DNA from 3 places in the Bradyrhizobium sp. JR3.5 genome. Region 1 is predicted to be linked to each of the others. Evidence: predicted binding sites of a transcription regulator. Region 1 holds the regulator's gene; each other region holds the start of a gene.

Region 1 (3,533 bases):
TGCCTGCCGCACAAATCGGGGACATTGCCGCCCGCCCGCAATTCTCGTACACGGTTTCACGCAATGACCTCGCAACTCTCTCCCGATTCCGTCGACGTGCTGCTGTTCGATATCGGCCGCGTCGTGCTCGACATCGACTTCGAGAAGGTGATGGCGCACTGGGCGCAGCATGCCGGCTGCGCGCCGGCCGACCTCGCCACGCGTTTTGTCGTCGACGACAGCTTCAAGCATCACGAGATCGGCCGGATCGACGATGCGGCGTTCTTCGCAAACCTGCGCCGGACGCTCGGCATCAACCTCACCGATACGCAGTTCCTGGAAGGCTGGAATGCGATCTTCACCGGCGAGATGCCGGGGATTGCCCCCCTGCTCGCGACCGCCGCCGTGCGGATGCCGCTCTACGCCTTCTCCAACACCAATCCGGCCCATGTCGCGCATTTCTCGGTCACCCATGCCGAGTTGCTCAGCCATTTCCGCACCGTCTTCCTGTCCTCGACGATCGGGTTTCGGAAACCCGACGCCGAGGCCTACGATCATGTGGTAAAAGCCATCGGCGTGCCGGCGTCGCGGATCCTGTTCTTCGACGACCTGGCCGCCAACATCGAGGGCGCGCGGGCGCGCGGCCTTCATGCCATCCACGTGACATCGACGGATGACGTGGCGAGGGCTCTGACTGCACTTGGTATTGAACATTTGGATTGAAGGAGCTCCGAGCGTGGCCCTGATGCCGGTTGCCGATGCCCTGTCCGCCGTCCTCGCCGGCGCCGAACCGCTGCCGGAGGAGATGGTCGCGCTCGATGCCGCCTACCACCGCACCCTGGCGCGCGACCTCGCCGCCCGGCGCACCCAGCCGCCGCAGCCGATGTCGGCGATGGACGGCTATGCCGTGCGCGCGGCCGACGCTGGTGATCTGAAGGCCCGGCTCAGGGTAATCGGCGAAGTCGCCGCCGGCCGGCCGTTCGAGCGCACGGTCGGCCCCGGCGAAGCGGTGCGGATCTTCACCGGCGGCGTGATCCCCGATGGCGCCGACGCCGTCATCATCCAGGAAGACACCGCCGTCGACGGCGACCACATCACGATTACCGAGGCCGCAACCGCCGGACGGCACATCCGCCCGGCCGGCGTCGACTTCCGTGAAGGCGACGTGCTGCTCGATGCCGGCAGCCGCCTCTCCGATCGCGCGCTGTCGCTGGCGGCCGCCATGAACTATCCGGACCTCCCGGTGCACCGCCGTCCGAAGGTCGCGGTGCTGGCGACCGGCGACGAGCTGGTGATGCCGGGCTCGACGCCCGGCCCCGGCCAGATCGTCTATTCCAACGGCTATGCGCTGCGGGCGCTGGCGCGCGCCGAAGGCGCCGAGACCGTCGATCTCGGGGTTGCCGCCGACACGGTGGAGGCCACCACCGCCGGTATCCGCCGGGCGCGCGAGACCGGTGCCGACATCCTGATCACGACCGGCGGCGCCTCGGTTGGCGACCACGACCTGGTCAAGCAGTCGCTGGAGGCCGAGGGCGTCGAGATGGCGTTCTGGCGGATCGCGATGCGGCCCGGCAAGCCGATGATGCATGGCCGGCTCGGCGCGATGCGGGTGATCGGCCTGCCCGGCAATCCGGTGTCCTCCTATGTCTGCGCCTTCCTGTTTCTGGTGCCGTTGATTCGGGCACTGAGCGGCCGAAAAGCGATTCATCACCGCCGCGCGAGCGCAGTGCTCGGCCGCGACCTCGCCGCCAACGACCAGCGCGAGGACTATCTGCGCGCACGCCTCGAGGAGCGCGAGGACGGCATGCTGATCGCAACGCCTGTCACGCAGCAGGACTCGTCGCTGCTCGGGAATCTCGCTGCGGCACGGGCACTTCTCGTGCGTCCGCCGTTTGCGCCTGCCGCCGTCAAAAGCAGCGAATGCGAGATCCTGATGCTGCCCGAGTGACAGCGGAGACCGCATCGCTTGAGCGCCCGCCGGATGTGTTCACCGGAAATTAAGTGGTTGCGGAACACATATCGAACATATAGTGTCCGTTCATGATTTGTTTCGAGTACTGGTGTGTACAAATGGGAGGCCGCGAAGGAGCGCTTGTGATGAGCACCGTGCTCCTGAGGACTGGCCCCGCCTGAAAAGTCTCGGAATCGAACGACGCTACCAACCGGGGGAATACTCGAGATGCTCACGCGCAAACAGTACGAACTTCTGCGTTTCATCAATGAACGTCTGAAAGAGGCCGGCGTACCGCCCTCGTTCGACGAGATGAAGGATGCGCTCGACCTGCGCTCGAAATCCGGAATCCACCGCCTGATCACTGCGCTGGAAGAGCGCGGCTTCATCCGCCGCCTGCCCAACCGCGCCCGCGCCATCGAGGTCATCAAGCTGCCCGAGCTCTCGGCCGGCGGCGGTAACGGCCGCCGCGGCTTCACCCCGAGCGTGATCGAAGGCACCCTCGGCAAGCGCACCAGCACGCCGCCGATCGCCGAGGACGACGGCAACCGTCCGGTCGCGGTCCCCGTGATGGGCCGGATCGCCGCCGGTACGCCGATCGAGGCGCTGCAGACCCGCAGCCACACCATCAGCGTACCGCCCGACATGCTCGGCTCCGGCGAGCACTATGCGCTGGAAGTGCGCGGCGACTCGATGGTCGATGCCGGCATCCTCGACGGCGACATGGCGCTGATCCAGCGCAACGACGTCGCCAACACCGGCGACATCGTGGTGGCGCTGATCGACGAGGAGGAAGCCACCCTGAAGCGCTTCCGCCGCCGCGGCGCATCAATCGCTCTGGAGCCGGCCAACACCGCCTATGAAGTGCGCATCCTGCCGCCGAACCGGGTGCGCATCCAGGGCAAGCTGATCGGCCTCTATCGCAAATACTGAATTTCAAATACTTGCGGCGGCCGGGAACGAGCGACACATCGGATCGTTCCTTGAATGATAGCGTAACGTGCTGTTTGCCCGATGCGCTCCGATACCTCTCACGCAGCGTCGCGTGTTTGTGATCGGGAGCGTTGGGCGACCAGTCGTACAATCGCCCAGAAGCGAGGAGACACTCGTTCGCTATCGTCCACTCTGGTAGAGGCCCTATGCCTCAAGGAGAGGCACGGGTCGCTACCTCGATTTGAGGAGCCATCCGATGTGTGACTATAGTCTGCACGCCGTGGCGTCGCGCCCCGCCATTGTTGGAGAGACGCTGATCACCACGACTTTCCGCGGCACGTCGACCCGCGGCTTTGCTTCGGAGACCGATCCCACTGTCGCGGTCTGCATGCTGCCGGGCACCGAGCTCGCTTTCGCCGAGAACGTTCGCTACGACAGCCGCTGGATCTGGACCAAGACGATGAACTTCCGCGTCGGCGCGTGTTCAATGAAGTCGAGCCCGACGTTCCCGATCGCCATCATGACGCGGTCGAATTCCCCGACGGCAGCCATGTGCTGGTGACCCAGCTCGTCGAGGGACAACGCGTCAGCGTGCTGCAATTGCCGGCACTGCATCCGCCGGTCGAGCAGAAGCCGAAGGTTGTGGAGCGACGGCCCTCCGCATTTGCGT
Region 2 (3,533 bases), on a different contig from region 1:
GGAACGAACGCGCCGACGTCACGATGTTGATCGCGTCGCCCTGGCGCGTGACGTCGAGCTGATCGAGCGTCTTCTCCGGCGACTTGGCCTGGCACTCGGTGTCGCGAAAGGTGGTGAAATCGTGCTTGCCGAGCAGCCGCTGCGCCGCCTTGTGCATCGCGTCGGCATCGAGCGCACGCGGCACGCGCCAGACGCGACTGATGTCGAGCGCGAGGTTCGCGCGGGTGTTGGTGATGCGATAGAGGTAGTGCCGCTTGATCGCCGAGAACCGCGCCTCGAAATCGTCGGGCACGATATCGGCCGCGAGCACACCGATCGGATTGGGCCGCAGATGCGCGTTCAGCCCGTCGCGAAAGCGGCCAGGCGGAAAATGCTTGGCGATGTCGCAATGCGCGACCTGGCCGCGCGCATGCACGCCGGCATCGGTACGCCCTGCGCCGTGGACGCGCACGTCCTCGCCGCAAATTGCCTTGACCGCCGTCTCCAGCGCGCCCTGCACGGTCGGTGCATTGTCCTGGATCTGCCAGCCGGAAAACGGCGTGCCGTCATATTCGATGGTGAGCTTGTAGCGCGGCATCAGGCGAGCCGCGCCGGCGGCTTCAGCGGCGTGCCGCGCAAAAAGTCCGCCGCCTTCATCGGCGCCTTGCCGGCGCGCTGTAGTTCGAGGATCCGGATTGCGCCATCGCCGCAGGCGATCGCAAGATTGTCGTCGAGCACATCGCCCGGTTCGCCCGAGCCTTTGGCCAGTTCGCAGCGCAGGATTTTCAGCCGCACCGGCTCGCCCTCGCCTAAGAGCTCGCACCAGGCGCCGGGGAACGGCGAAAGCCCGTGAATGTGCCGCAGCACCGCATGCGCCGGCTGCTTCCAGTCGATCCGCGCCTCGGCCTTCTCGATCTTGGCGGCGTAGGTGACGCCGTCCGCGCTCTGCTTCGTCAGCTGCAACCCGCCACGCTGCAGCGCGCCCATCGCGCGCACCATCAAATCGGCGCCGAGCGGCGCCAGCGCGTCCCGTGCAGGTCGGATGCCGTCATACTGTCCGAGATCGGCAGCCGCTCGGCCATCGCGACGTCGCCGGTGTCGAGGCCGACATCCATCTTCATCACCATCACGCCGCTTTCGGCGTCGCCGGCCATGATGGCGCGGTTGATCGGCGCGGCGCCGCGCCAGCGCGGCAGCAGCGAGGCATGCAGGTTGAAGCAGCCGAGCTTCGGCGCATCGAGGATGGCCTGCGGCAGGATCATGCCGTAGGCGACCACGACAGCGGCATCTGCGTCAAACGCGCGAAACTCCTCGAGCGCTTCGTCCGTCTTGAGGGTCTTCGGCGTCAGCACGGGAATGCCGAGGCGGCGCGCCTCCTGCTCGACCGGCGTCGGCTGCAACTGCAAGCCGCGCCGCCCGCCGGGCTTCGGCGCGCGGGTGTACACGGCCACGACCTCGTGGCCATGGGCCACCAGTTCCAGCAGCGTCGGAACCGCGAAATCGGGCGTACCCATGAAGATCAGACGGAGAGGCATCAGACAGGGCTCGATGGCATTTGGAGTGCTCCGTTATGCACGGGCTCAAGCGCGAAGCGCGTCTTCGCATCAGAAGCCCCGGGCATCCACGTCTTTCGTATCAGCGAAGCAAGACGTGGATGGCCGGGTCAAGCCCGGCCATGACGCGTCTGAGGAGCCGGCAACGCCTACTCCGCCGCGCGCTTGGCGGCCTTCTCGAATTTCTTGAAAACGCGGTCGCGCTTCAGCTTCGACAGATAGTCCACGAACAGCACGCCGTTGAGGTGGTCGATCTCGTGCTGGATGCAGGTGGCATAGAGCCCATCCGCATCCTCCTCGTGCAGCTTGCCGTCGAGGTCGGTGAAGCGCAGGCGGACCCGCGCCGGGCGCTCGACCTCCTCGTAATATTCGGGGATCGACAGGCAGCCCTCTTCGTAGACCGACAGCTCTTCCGAATGCGAGATGATCTCCGGGTTGATGAACACCCGCGGCTGCGGCGTGGTCTCGCCATTCTCGTCGCGCTTGGCGAGGTCCATGGTGATCAGCCGCAGCGGTTGCGCGACCTGGATCGCCGCCAGCCCAATGCCCGGCGCGTCATACATGGTCTCGAGCATGTCGTCGGCGAGCTTGCGGATCTCCGGCGTCACCTTCTCGATCGGTTTCGACACCAGACGCAACTGCTTGTCCGGCAGGATGATGATTTCTCGTAATGCCATGGCGGCGATTTAAGCTGCTGACTTCATGGGGTCAATGCGCTCAGGAACCGGTTAAGACAGCCTTAACCACGTTTCTTCACGCAACGTTAACCAGGAAATTTAAGGGAGTGTTTACCATAAATGTTCCCTTTTCGTTCGATGGCGACGCCGAATCGGCTACAACTGATGGCATGAACGAGATTCTCCTCACGATTGGCGACCTGCCGGTCCGTGTCTCCGACGCGTTGATCGGCCTTGGTGCGCTGGCGCTGATCCTGCTGTTCGCGATCGCGGTGGTGATCGCGCGCGCCAGCCGGCGCGGCGCGGAACTCGCGATGGCCCAGGCCATTCGCGCCGACGAGCTGGAGGAGCGGCTTGCCGACATGCTGCGGGCCCAGAGCGAATCCTCCGGGCGGGTCGACGCCATGGCGCAGACGCTGGCCGGCCGCCAGGCCGAGATGGCCCGCGCCGTCAACGAGCGGCTGGATTCGGTGACCCACCGGGTCGGCCAGTCGATGGAACAATCGACGCGCAACACGATGGATTCGCTGCGCGTGCTGCACGAGCGGCTCGGCATCATCGATCACGCGCACAAGAACCTCAACGAGCTCACCACCCAGGTGACGACGCTGCGCGACGTGCTCGCCAACAAGCAGTCGCGCGGCGCGTTCGGCCAGGCGCGGATGGAGGCGATCGTCCAGGACGGCATGCCGAAGGGCTCGTACGAGTTCCAGTACACGCTGACCACGGGCAAGCGGCCGGACTGCGTCGTGTTCCTGCCCGACCAGCGCCCACTCTGCATCGACGCGAAGTTCCCGCTGGAGGCCATGACCGCGCTGCACGATGCGCGCAGCGACGAGGAACGCAAATTTGCCAGCCAGCGGCTGCGCGCCGACGTGCTCAAGCATGTCAGCGACATCGCGGAGAAATACCTGATCCCGGGCGAGACCCAGGACACCGCGCTGATGTTCGTGCCGTCGGAATCGGTCTATGCCGAAATCCATGACGGCTTCGACGACGTGGTCCAGAAGGCCTATCGCGCCCGCGTCGTGCTGGTGTCGCCCTCGCTCTTGATGCTGGCGATCCAGGTGATGCAGCAGATCCTGAAGGACGCCCGCATCCGCGACGCCGCCGACCAGATCCGCAACGAGGTGATGCATCTCGGCGACGACCTCGGCCGCCTGCGCGACCGCGTGCTCAAGCTGCAAAATCACTTCGGCCAAGTGAACGAGGACGTCAGGCAGATCCTGATCTCCGCCGACAAGATCGAGAAGCGCGCCGGCCGCATCGAGGAACTCGACTTCAGCAAGTCCGAGACCCCGATCGAAGTCCCCCGCTTCGTCAA
Region 3 (3,533 bases), on a different contig from region 1:
GGTTGACCGCCTTCGGGCCCTTGCCCTTCTTGTCGGGTTCAACCTCGAACGTAATGCGCTGTCCTTCAGTCAGGTCCTTCAAGCCTGCACGCTCGACAGCTGTGATGTGAACGAACACATCGCGGCCGCCATCATCAGGCTTGATGAAGCCATAGCCACGCTCTCCGTTGAAGAACTTGACTGTCCCAGTCATGGCCATCGGGAAACTCCTCCCCCGTATTGCTCCACCGCTACGCGCACGCCGCGTAGCGGTTGACCGACATTCGCTTGTCGGAAGCTTGGCCACCTGAACAGGCCGGCGTCACGCCGCCGGTCTGCCTGGATTTTATTTCGGCCTTGTCACTCCGCCGCAACCATTCGCGGAAGCGGAACGTAAAGCCAGTCGTAACAGGATGAGCATAATACGGTTCCGCGCGCGTTGCCTATGCTCAAATAGAACTTTTCAGTGGGTGCTACCGATCAAGGTTTAGGCGTTTCGAGTCTGAAGCGTCCGGCGCCGCCTTGACCAAGCGGTCTCTCGAGTTCGGGCAGGATGATCTTCAGCTCGCCCGCCAGCGTCCACGGCGGATTCACCATCAAAAGCCCGGTGGAAACGAGGCCTGCGCCGGTTTCTTGCGGCGCCACACTGAATTCCAAACGCAAGCATTTGCCCGCGGGCCGACTGCTTGCTGCTGCTGCTGCCACGCTGCGCGCGAGCTCGTCGGTAGCTCTCCGGGTTTTTACGGGGTACCACAAAAGATACGTGCCGGTCGGCCACTTCGCGAACGCTTCGGTGAAGGCACTCGCCAGCCGCTCGAACTCGTCCTTCGCTTCGAATGGCGGATCGATCAGCACCAGGCCGCGCCGTTCGTTCGGCGGCACGAATGCGGGCAGTGCCATCCAGCCGTCGAGATCGACGACGCGCGCCTGCGCATCGCGTCGCAATGCATCGATCAATTGCTTGCGCGCCACGGGCTCGATCTCGCAGGCCGTCATACGGTCTTGCGGACGCAGCAGCGCCCGCGCGATCAACGGCGAGCCGGGATAGGCTTTCAACTCGCCTCTCGGATTGAATGCCCTGACGATGTCGAGATAGGGCGCGATCAGCGGCATCGCCTTGTCGGACAGTCGTGCCTGCATCAGCCGCGCGATGCCGGTCAGCCATTCGCCGCCGCGCTGCGCTTCGCTCGACGTCAAATCATAGAGGCCAGCGCCGGCATGGGTGTCGATGACGCGGAACGGCGCCTGCTTCTCCTGCAGGTAGGTGAGCATGCGCACCAGCACGATGTGCTTGATGACGTCGGCAAAGCTGCCGGCATGAAAGGCGTGACGATAGTTCATGCGATGACGCTGCGCTCCAGAGGGTGCGCATGTTGTACTGCGTCATGCCCGGCCTGTCCCGGGCATCTATGCCTTATCTCGCTGGTTTCGTGATGGCGTCCATGGCCGGGACACTCGGCGCGACAACGCGTTTGCCCGGCCCTGACGCTGACGAGACTTCAGCCGCCGCGAACCGGCGGCATCAGCACCTCATCGCGGCGGCAGGCGCGGCGATCAATTTCCTCGCAGGAACGGAATTGCAGATCCTTGCTGAGGCAGATCCGCACCTCGCTGAGCCGCTTGCTGTCGCAGGTCACCGAGATCGCGGAGTTGCTGAGCCCCGGATTGGCCTTGATGAACGCCGTCTCCAGCTCGTCGGGCGCGATCGTCTTCGGCTCCGTCAATTGCAGGAATTCCTCGGGGATCTTCACCGCGGCGCGGGCCTTGCGGATGGCTTCGAAATAGGCCCGTTCGCCGAGGCCGGAGCAGGTGCCGTGCTTGTCCCACTCGTTGTAGATCAGCCCGGGCGCCGGCATCAGGTCGAGCATCGAGGTCATGATGTTGCGGGCGAGGCGGGGCGAGGGCCGCTGGCAGTATTCCGGAAAGCCCCGCTCATACTGAGGCCACAGCCCGTGCACCACGAACGAGTACGGCCGTCCGCCGCACTGCGCCTGCGTACCGCGGCCGTTGTTGCCGCGCTCGCTCGCCGCCTCGCAGAACGAGGGCGACCACGACAGCGACAGCACATAGAAATCGAACTCGCCGGGCGCATTCTGCCGGCGATCCTGGGCCGAGGCCCCCATCGCACCACACAGAACAAAGGCAATTGAAATCAGAAATCGGGAAATTGCGACCAACCGAAGCATCAAACGCTCCCCTCACGCGACCATTCAGAGCCTAGCAGGCCACTAGAACATTTCAAGAACAAAAAGCCGCCGTCTGGACGGCGGCGGCTTCTGCTTCAGCAATCTGGTCGGAGATCAGGGCCGGGCGGCCTTGCAGGACGGGTTATAGGCCCAGTTGCGGTCCAGCCCGGCGACGCACCAATCGACGCCCTGGTTGGTGCCGGCAAAGCCGCCATCCTCGATGATCGAATAGTGCACCTTGCGCACTTTGCCGTCGCTCAACACCGCGTCTCCCGAGCAATAGCGGCGCGGAATGTTGTCGGACTGCCAGGGGCGGAACGCGGTTTCGTGGATCCGGCTGAAGCCGGTGATCACGAGCGGCGAATTCCAGAAGGTGGCTTCTTTCTCATGGAATTGATCGCTGATGGTCGCCAGGGCCCTCTCGCAGGGGGCCACATTGCCGTCATAGCGCGGTCCGGACAGCCAGAAATTCAATTCGAACGGATTGGCGGCCTGAGCCGTGCCCCCGAACGCCAGAAGGCCGACCACGAGCGCGGCGCCGAGGCCAAGCGTGTGGCTGAGTTTATTGGGGGAGTTGAACAGGTTGCACATGGGAATCCACCCGATGATCAGATGCGGCGGACGGTGCCGTGAAGCCCCGGCAAGGTCAAGTGCAGCGCGGCAACACCTGCGGAGAAGTCCACCTCAAGCAGCCGGCTCGTTCTTTCCATGGTCGCCGGCGCACTCTATGTTGGTCACAAGCGAAATGGAGTCTGCGATGCGAAGGAAATTGGCCGCGTGCCTGGTTGCCGTTTGCGGGATGCTGGCCGTTGGTCCGGCGCGAGCCGACTGGATGCAGCCGGTGCCGCCGTTCAAGGGCAATGATACCGGCGGTATCATCGCCTATACGCTGGCGGCCCAGACCGACGCGCGGCAGCTCGCCGTCGATCACTGCGCTTCCTACGGCAAGGTGGTCAAGTTCCTTGCGATGCAGCGCTACCCGGGTGGCTACATCTCGTTCGCCTGCCGCTGGGTGCCCTACGGTTCGGCCCAGAGGCCGGTGCGCACGCTCTACTGAGCGCACTCCAGATCCTTCGATCGTTCAGCCGGGAGCTCACCGCATGACCCGACAGCTTGCCTTGCTTGGTTCTGCTGTTTGCCTTGTCCTGTCCACTGGTGCCGCGAGCGCCGTCGACCTGCCGATCCGCAAGGCCGGTCTGTGGGAGATGAAAATGGTGCGCACCGGCGGGCCGATGCCGGAAATCACCATGCAGCACTGCACCGACGAGACCACCGACAAGGAGATGAGCGCGGCGGCCTCGCCGATGGCCAAGGAAGTCTGCTCCAAGCAGGACATCCAGAAGACCGCGACCGGCTATGTCAGCGACA

Evidence for each region. Region 1 encodes LexA, which represses DNA repair genes until DNA is damaged. Its sites were predicted from a motif close to TGTTCNNNNTGTGTTCNG; they were not measured.
Region 2: the regulator LexA is predicted to act here: its motif matches at 2,331-2,348, upstream of ACVWW1_RS33690 (DNA recombination protein RmuC).
Region 3: the regulator LexA is predicted to act here: its motif matches at 2,209-2,226, upstream of ACVWW1_RS23775 (ribonuclease T2 family protein).

Annotation. Positions count from the first base shown of each region.
Region 1 covers NZ_JBSRYV010000001.1:1,855,643-1,859,175, reverse strand. Annotated here, with positions in the region: gene ACVWW1_RS09375 (HAD family hydrolase) at 64-702, shown strand; gene ACVWW1_RS09370 (molybdopterin molybdotransferase MoeA) at 716-1,927, shown strand; gene lexA (transcriptional repressor LexA) at 2,159-2,863, shown strand; partial or broken gene ACVWW1_RS09360 (hypothetical protein) at 3,120-3,533, shown strand, end outside.
Region 2 covers NZ_JBSRYV010000002.1:3,520,389-3,523,921, reverse strand. Annotated here, with positions in the region: gene truA (tRNA pseudouridine(38-40) synthase TruA) at 1-577, opposite strand, end outside; partial or broken gene fmt (methionyl-tRNA formyltransferase) at 577-1,514, opposite strand; gene def (peptide deformylase) at 1,682-2,209, opposite strand; gene ACVWW1_RS33690 (DNA recombination protein RmuC) at 2,380-3,533, shown strand, end outside.
Region 3 covers NZ_JBSRYV010000002.1:1,463,870-1,467,402, reverse strand. Annotated here, with positions in the region: gene ACVWW1_RS23785 (cold-shock protein) at 1-199, opposite strand, end outside; gene ACVWW1_RS23780 (23S rRNA (adenine(2030)-N(6))-methyltransferase RlmJ) at 460-1,320, opposite strand; gene ACVWW1_RS23775 (ribonuclease T2 family protein) at 1,479-2,102, opposite strand; gene ACVWW1_RS23770 (hypothetical protein) at 2,280-2,756, opposite strand; gene ACVWW1_RS23765 (hypothetical protein) at 2,923-3,222, shown strand; gene ACVWW1_RS23760 (DUF3617 domain-containing protein) at 3,266-3,533, shown strand, end outside.